DNA from 2 places in the Pseudoalteromonas sp. S327 genome. Region 2 is predicted to be linked to the other one. Evidence: riboswitches for the same ligand, from Rfam matches in the RefSeq annotation. Region 2 holds a riboswitch; the other holds the start of a gene.
What was found. A riboswitch is a leader RNA that binds a small molecule or an ion and turns the genes downstream of it on or off. The one in region 2 is predicted to bind cobalamin.
Positions count from the first base shown of each region.

Region 1: another riboswitch for cobalamin. It lies ahead of CWB60_RS15810 (TonB-dependent receptor domain-containing protein); the one in region 2 lies ahead of CWB60_RS00760 (ABC transporter ATP-binding protein).

Region 1 is NZ_PNDP01000052.1:7,717-12,147, reverse strand. It holds gene CWB60_RS15825 (YajQ family cyclic di-GMP-binding protein) at 1-186, shown strand, start outside; gene CWB60_RS15820 (ABC transporter substrate-binding protein) at 454-1,236, shown strand; cobalamin riboswitch at 1,304-1,473, shown strand; gene CWB60_RS15810 (TonB-dependent receptor domain-containing protein) at 1,523-3,352, shown strand; gene msrA (peptide-methionine (S)-S-oxide reductase MsrA) at 3,598-4,134, opposite strand; gene CWB60_RS15795 (efflux RND transporter permease subunit) at 4,233-4,431, opposite strand, start outside.
Region 2 is NZ_PNDP01000001.1:154,447-158,877, reverse strand. It holds gene CWB60_RS00770 (cobyric acid synthase) at 1-257, opposite strand, end outside; gene CWB60_RS00765 (FecCD family ABC transporter permease) at 263-1,267, opposite strand; gene CWB60_RS00760 (ABC transporter ATP-binding protein) at 1,272-2,081, opposite strand; cobalamin riboswitch at 2,150-2,281, opposite strand; gene CWB60_RS00755 (porin) at 2,380-3,312, opposite strand; gene CWB60_RS00750 (LysR family transcriptional regulator) at 3,511-4,380, opposite strand.

The DNA.
Region 1 (4,431 bases), on a different contig from region 2:
GAGAAAGACATGGCTAAAAAAGTAGTTAAAGCCATTAAAGACTCAAAAGTAAAAGTACAAGCTGCTATTCAAGGTGAAGAAGTACGTGTAACGGGTAAAAAGCGTGACGATTTACAAGCCGCTATGCAAGTCGTTCGCACTGCAGATTTAGGTCAGCCTTTCCAGTTTAAAAACTTTCGCGATTAATTAGCTAAGTGCCTTTAGTATTTTAAAGTGAAAATTTAAATGTGTGGTTATTAAATATATTAGCCACACATTTTACCCCGCCCTAATTACAGCCTTTACTTACTCGCAAGCCTAAACCCCTTTTACCTACGTAAAATTAGTCCACTGTTATTCCATACTCTTTTAACGTTATTTAAATGCATTATTAAACCTGCTTATCACGCAGTTGCGTATATTAGGCTATTCTTAATATCAATATTACTTAATAGCGACTGTTAAAGGCTTTAAATGCTTAAGTTTCTTATTTTTATAATTATTATTGCGTGCAGTAAGTTTAGTTTTGCCAAGCCAATAAATGTAGATGTGTTGGTAGAGGACGGTTACTTTCCAATTATTATTAATGCCGAAAAAGAGCAAGGGTTAGCGCCTGAGTTTGTAAAAATACTCAATGACTCTCAAAGCGAATATAAATTTACTCTTAACTCTTTGCCTGTAAAAAGGCTCAAAAAGTGGGTCGAATGGGGGGAATTCGACATGTTGTTTTTAATGGCTATGCAATGGGTGCCTGAAGTAGCAAGAAGTGCCTTAAAGGAAACTAGCTTTTATGTTATTGCTAAAAATGAGTTGTATACGCTGGCACAAAACGCCCAAAAGCAAAGCTATTTCGATGACTTACATGCTTTAACAAAAGCGGGAGTATTGGGGTATTCCTATCGTTTTGCTGATTTTAAAACCGATGCACAGTATTTAAGTGATGAACACCAAGTTAGTTTAACAATCGATGAGTTTAACGTTGTTAAAATGCTGCTATTAAAGCGTGCCGATGTAGGGGTGTTAAATAACATAGCTTATCAATACTTTAAAAAGAACAACATTTTTAATATGAACCTGCTTTATAAGAGTAATACCCCAGATGCTATATACGATACTCATTTTTTAGTTAATCCTGTGCGCAGTAAAATTACGGTAAAACAAATGGATAAGCTTTTAAATTCGCCCGAAATAAAACCTAAAATCACAGCGCTTTTAAGTTTATACGGCGTAACATCCAGCTTTACTGAAAATAAATAATTTAACCTTTAGCTATATAGACGTCCGTTGACATTTGTAAACAAACTGCTCACAATAACCGCCTATTTTCAAGGTGCTTGCTGGTTGCTAAATACAGGGTTTAAAGTATTAAAACTAACAGCGAGATAATCGGGAAGTTGGTGCGCCTTTATGATAAAAGCAATCCCAACACTGCCCCCGCAACGGTAAAGTATTAACGCATTTATGTGTTTACTGAGTCCGGAGACCGGCCTTGAAGTAATCTTACTTACTTAAATCTTTGCGGTGGGCAAAGATAGGGAACATCATGCTAAATAAAACAACTCTTGGCGTTGCTATCTCGGCTGCGCTGTCTTTTTCTGTATCTGCTGCACAAAGCCCAATTGAAAAAATCACTGTTACCGCTAATAAATTTGAACAATCAATAAATAATGTATTAGCGAGCGTTAATGTAATTGAACGCGCCGAAATAGATGCAAGCAATGTACGCGATTTACCAACCTTATTAAGCACTCAAGTGGGTTTTCAGATTAATCCTAATGGTGGCTTTGGCCAAACGTCGGGCGTATCTTTACGTGGTACAGGTTCTGGCGATACGCTAATTTTAATTGATGGTGTACGCACGGGCTCAGCCACGCTAGGACAAAAAGCATTAAATAACGTGCCGCTAAATAGTATTGAGCGAATCGAGATCATAAAAGGCTCGCGTGCAGCTGTGTATGGCTCAGATGCATTAGCTGGGGTTATTAATATAATAACGCGTGAAGCGAGCAATGTATCACTTGATGCCACATTTGGCTCTAACGCTTATCAAAACTATCAGCTTGCAGGTTCAGTAAAATCAAATGAAGTGGTTAGCGCATTTAATGCAGGCTTTGAAAAAACCGATGGTTTTGATGCATTACAAGGTATAGCGCCCGATGACGACAGCTATGAAAATAAAAACGTAGGCTTTAAATTAAACTATGCAGATGCACACTACGGTAACTTTAAGCTACTAGGCCAGTACAGCGAAGGTTACGCGGATTACGATAGCAGCTTTAGCCCTGCAACGAGCACGGTCGAAAGAGGGGATTTTAAAAACTATCAACTGTCGGCGCAGTGGAGCAAAAACTACACTAACCAATCTCATGCTATAGATGTTGCTTTTGCAACCGATGATTCTGACAGCACATATGTGGACTCTTTTACCGGCGGGCCATTAACCAGTACATTTATTACTAAGCGCTCGCAAGTAGATTACAGCGGCCAATACCGCTTAACAAATGCGCTTAATATTAGCGGCGGCGTTAATTGGTATAACGATGATGTATCGCAAAGCTCGCAAGCATTTGATGAGAATAGCCGCGATGTATTAGCAGTGTTTGTTGGGGCTTATTACGACACCGACACTGTGCTTGCCAATTTAACTCTTCGCCAAGACGACGATGAACAGTTTGGTGATGAAACAACCTATACTGCGGCGGCTGGTTATCATTTATCTGAAAATTCAACATTTAGAATTAGTCAAAGCACAGGTTTTAAAGCGCCAACATTTAACGATTTATACTACCCAAATTTTGGTAATCCAGATCTCCAACCTGAAAAATCAATAAACCGCGAGGTTGGTGTAAATGTTAATTTTGACAGTGCACAAGTCGATTTTGCAATTTTTAGAAACGACATCGAAGATAAAATTGATTACGATGAAAACTTTGCGTTAGCTAATATAAACGAAGCTCGCTATGAAGGGGTTGAGTTTAGCCTTACACAACAAATTTTAGGCTTTGATAGCCACTTTAATTTTGCATATTTAAGTGCCGAAAACAAAGAAACCGGCGATGAGCTACGCAATGTTGCCAAGCGCACTGTTAATTGGGAGCTCACAAAGCAATTTGGTGATTTTGATGCTCGCATTGATATGCAATACCGCAGTGATCGCGAGGGTGCAGTCACGCGCCTAGGTTCGTATACACTTTGGAACCTAGCGGGTAACTATCATGTAAACGATAATATTGAGCTGTCGCTTCGTGTAGAGAACCTATTTGACAGAGATTACAATGTGGTTGACTCAAGAGCTGACTTTACAAGCGGTGACGTATATTACTACAACACCCCAGAGCGCCGCTTTTTTGTAGGTGCAAGCTATCAGTTTTAATAGCGTTTTTTAATATACAAAAGCCCGATTTATATCGGGCTTTTTAATGTGTATTTATACCAATTCGCATTAATACTTAATCATTTTCAGGGGCTAAATGTGTCGCTATCTGCGTTAAAAAATTCTCATTTAGAACAACTAAATAGCGAATTTTTTGCCTTGCTATCAACACGTTTATCCATCCTCAAAATAGATCACTTAATTATGCGGATTGGTATTAGAATTATTTTAACAACGAAAATTAGCTAGTCAGTTAAAAACTCTTTAAATACAGTTTCAAACTTGTGTAATTTAGGTGCTTTTAAAATACTACAGTAACCCTGCTGTGGGTTTTCGTTGTAGTAATCTTGATGATAATGCTCCGCTGGGTAATATGTGGTCGCAGGGCTAACCTCTGTCACTATTGGCTCGCTAATATGGTTTTGTAGCTGGGCTATCGTCTCATTGGTTTTAATTAATTGCGCATCGTTGTGGTAATAAACAACACTTCTATACTGTGTGCCAATATCGTTACCTTGGCGATTTAATTGCGTGGCATCGTGTAACGTAAAAAACATGCTAAGCAGTGTTTCAAAGCTTACTACAGCGCTGTCAAATTCCAGTTGCATAACCTCAGCATGGCCTGTTGTACCAGAGCAGACTGATTTATACGTGGGGTTGTCGGTATGGCCGCCGGTGTAACCTGAACTTACGTTTAGTACACCTTTTACTCGTCTGAATGCAGCGTCTATACACCAAAAACAGCCTCCACCAAATGTTGCTAGTTGTGTTGATGTGCTCATAAGTTGTCCTAATTATGTATGTTACAGTATTAAGGCGAGCATAAATTGAATACGCCGTAACAGCAAGTTACGGCGCAGTGTAAGCTCAGTTAAATTTCTTAGCTGTCTCTTAGCGGGTGAGAGTCGGCTTGCTTATTTAATTTTTGCTGTAAAAATTCTGGCGACTGTGTGTTGCGGGCTAGGGCATAATACGCCGCAGGCACAACATAAAGCGTTAGCAACGTTGATACAATAACCCCTGTAAATACCACCACACCAATTACCATGCGGCTCTCTGCGCCTGGGCCTGATGCCAAT
Region 2 (4,431 bases):
GCCCCCGTATCACTATTTGGTTTGAGCAATATGGGGTTAAAGTCGTTTTGAGGCTCTACTTTAGCGGCTATAGCTTGCAAAGCTTGCGCACGGCCTATTTCTCCACCCTCTTTTGTAACCGCGCTATTAAGCGCCATATTCTGCGGTTTAAAAGGCGCGACCTTTACACCTTGCTTTGCAAACACTCTACAAAGCGCAGCGACTAAGGTGCTTTTTCCGGCATCTGACGTAGTGCCTTGAATCATTAAGGTTTTCATCAGCACTATGCCTTTGTTTTTCTAAAAAAGAGTAAGCTTAAAAAAAATACGCTACCCATAGCTGCTGTAATTACCCCTACAGGGAGCTCTTGGTTTTTAAGTAATGAGCGCGAAAGCACATCGACCCACACCATAAACGTGCCGCCCACTAAGCTAGTAATTAGTAAGCCAGCAGTACTGCCCTGAGATATAAAAAAGCGCACTATGTGCGGCACCATTAAACCTACAAAACCAATACCGCCACATAAGGCCACCAGCACGGCCGTTATTAACGAGCTCAATACCAACATTAAAATTCTAAAACGGTGCACACGGACCCCAAGCGTTATCGCGCTTTCATCGCCAAGAAGCAGCGCATTTAACTGCCTTTTAAAGCTCAGCATAAAGCTAATACACACCACTATAACCACGCATGGCAACCATAACGTGGCCCATTGTGCGCGGGCAAAGCTACCTAACGTCCAAAACAAAATACCAGCCACTGCTTGCGGGTCACTCCAATACAGCAATAAACTTGTAAATGCGCTAAATAAAAATGACAGCGCCACCCCCGCTAGCAACATAGACTCTACTTGCGTGCTTTTTTGCCGCCCAGCAATAAGTATCAATAAGCCCATTGCTAAAAAGCTCCCCAATAAGGCAGCAGCCGATAACATAAACCCTGCACTAATACCCGCAACGGCCATAAGCAGTACGACCCCAAACGACGCGCCTGACGATATGCCAAATAAATACGGATCAGCGAGCGGGTTACGGGTAACCGTTTGTAAAATAAGCCCTGCAATAGCCAAACCTGCGCCCGCCATAAAGGCAAGTAAGGTACGAGGTAACCTAAGCTCATAAATAATACGCGCGTTAAAGGAGCCCTCCCCTGCTGATAAAATTCCTGTGAGCACATCACTTAACGGCGTATCTGCGGCGCCAAAGCTCAGTGCGCTAAAAAGGCTGCCCAGTGCAATTAATACGGCTGCTATAAATATTGTCCACTGGTTTATTTTTGTTATATCCATTTAATTAATAGCCATAAAAGTAAGTAATATGAGGAATAGTTTGGCCATTTTCTGTGCGCTGAGGGTGGCTAGTTACGCGCGCACATACCCCAAAAACATCCGCTAGCATGTCCTCACTAAGTACCTGCGCAGGCGAACCTGTATGTGTTATTTTACCTTTATTAATAACCACCAGCTCATCGCACATAGCGGCTGCTAAATTTAAATCATGAAATGAGGCAAACACAGTGACCCCTAGCGATTTTGCCAGTTCCATCACTTGTATTTGATATTTAACATCTAAATGGCTGGTTGGCTCATCCATGATGAGTAATTGCGGTTGCTGCACTATAGCGCGGGCAATCAATGCACGTTGCTTTTCGCCCCCCGAAAGCGATTCAAAATTTTGCTTACACTGTTGCTCAAGCCCTACGGTTTTTATTGCCTGTGTAATTTTTTGTTTGTCGCTGTGGGTGGTGGCGCTAAATAATGATTTATGAGGTGTAAGCCCAAGGGCAACCACATCAAATAATGTTAGGTTAAATTGCGCGGGCGTTTCTTGTAGAACTACAGCAACATATTTTGCGTAGTCTTCACTTTTAAGCTGCCAAATATCCTGCTGATTAAAGGTAACGTTACCAGCGGTGGGTTTATTAAAGCGATACAAACAGCGCAGTAAGCTCGACTTACCCGCCCCATTTGGGCCAATTAACCCAATAAACTTACCCTTAGCTATGTGTAAATTAATATTGTTTAAAATGGCGTGATCATCAACTTCCCACGACACATTTTGAACGTTTAATAAGGGTGTATTTGGCGCTAATGTAGTTTGCAAAAGTGAGTCCTTGGAAAGCGTGCACTCACTAACACACAGCTAAAAGACTAGTGCATCAATAAAAATGAGTTTACCCGCTCGTTAAAAAAGTATACCAATCTAGAACTTCTCATGCTGATTGATATGTCTCATTTGTATCTGACTTAAAGCGTGATGCTAATTACAGTTACGGGAATAGTTGAGGAATTTCACCCCATTCCAAATGAGGGTCTATTATGGGCGGGTAAGTAAATAATTTAAAGCAAAAAAAACCGCGCTCATTAGAGCGCGGTTAATAAAGGGAGTGTTTAAGCAACGCTTAAAACTTGTATTCCATACCTAGGCCAACGTAGTCTTGGTCAACATTGTTGTCCATATCAAAGCTTGAGTAAAAACCAAATACTTTAATGTTTTTATTAAACTTATGATCAACACCTACAGAAACTGCCGTTTTGTCGTCGCTGTCATCAAAGTCCATTGCTTGGTATTGCACTTTAAACGTGTTTTTACCCATGCTGTAGGCTGCGTTTAATAAATAGCCGTCAGCTTCTGCGCTACCGTCTACTTTTTCTTGAGTTTGGTACATAGCGCCTAATTTAAAGCTCTCTACTTTACCTTGAATTGACGCACGCACTACATCGTAGCCATTTACTTCGCTATCGGCTGCAACCGAGGCGTATACCGCACTCTTTTTAAGTGCAGAGTCACCGTAAGTAACCGCCATTGAATAACCGTTATCTGCATCTACGTCATCTTCGGCAATAAATGTAGCAAGTACTTTAAAGCCTTCGTAGCTTTTAGATGTATAAGTGATTGAATCACCTAAGCGGTTTTCACCTTTAAAGACATTTTTAATATCGCCTTCAAGGTCATTAAATAAATCTAACTTACCTTGCGATTGTTTAAGCGCTGTATCGTTACGACCCACAACAACTTGACCATATGCACCTTTTAAACCTACATACTGGTTACGTGCAGAAATATTGTCGTCGTTATCACCTTTAGAGTCAGCATCAGATACATCAACTTGAAACTCAAACTTATAAACCGCTTCTAATCCATCAGTAATCTTTTCAGACCCTTTTAGTCCAAAGCGAGATGCATTACTTTTAATTTCAGTGAAAGACCCTTCGCCATCATCAGACGATTGCACAGTAACATTCGCTTTACCGTATACATCAACGTCTGCAAACGCGCTAAAAGATAAACCACTTACTAGTGCAACACATAAGCTCGATTTTACAAAATTCATGTTATTTCCTCGATAATCACAAGACTAATTTTTAAAACAGCTGCAGTTTGTCACCGTTAAATGACAGATATATTACAAAGGAAACATTTTTGTCTTTTTATTTTAATAAAAGTGTCTAAATTCTGAAAACAAACCGACATGAATATTTAATAAACAAAATTGTACCTATTCAACCTCATTAAAAATCATAGTCGGTATTTAGTGTTCATCAATAGGCTGATAAGCATTTATTTTAGGTAATAAGTTAATCAGGGTTTCTATTAACTCTTTTTGTTCGTTGTCTCTGTGGTAGGCCACAAAAATATCACGCGAAGTATGTTCTACGTCTTTTACATGAAACAGCTCACCCTTTTCTAGGTGAGACTCAACAAGCACCTCGGGGATGAACGCACTGCCGCCACACTGAAGAATTAAATCAAGGGCAATACGCCCCGTACTGGTTCTAAAATAAGGCGGCGTTTTACCGGTAAATTGGCGCGCATGCCATAGCGAAAACGTAGTGCCCCAATCAACATATACATATTGGTTATCAAAAAAGTTCTCGTTAGTGGCCGTGTCATAGCCACTAACCGGAATAATTGGCAGCTCGCAAATTCGCTCTACCACAAGCTCGTCTACTTTAGGGGGGTCAAATAAAATGGCTAAATCAAGCGTACGCTCTAATAATAACCGCGTGCTTTCTTGTTGGGCTTTAACCTCTGCGACCAACGAGACCCCAGGCATAGCCGACACAATATTAGTAATGCCAAATTGTAAAAACGCATCCCATATATTAGGTGTACCCGCTAAACTTATTTGCTTGTGCATGTTATCGGCAAGTGCCACATCCACTTTGGCACGCTGCATGCCGGTGATGATCATTTTAGCGTGCGGAAGCAATCGCTCTCCTGGCGCCGTTAATTGAATATTGTTACGCTGGCGAATAAACAAGTTTACACCCAACCCCTGCTCTAATTGGCGAATTCGAAAGCTTACTGCCGATTGAGTGATATACAGGTTTTCGGCCGCTTTACCAAAGTGACGCGTGCGCACAACCTCTACAAATGTTTTTAATAAATCTATATCCAATTTTTTATCCTCACGATAAAAATAACTTGTTTAATAAATTGTCAAACTTGC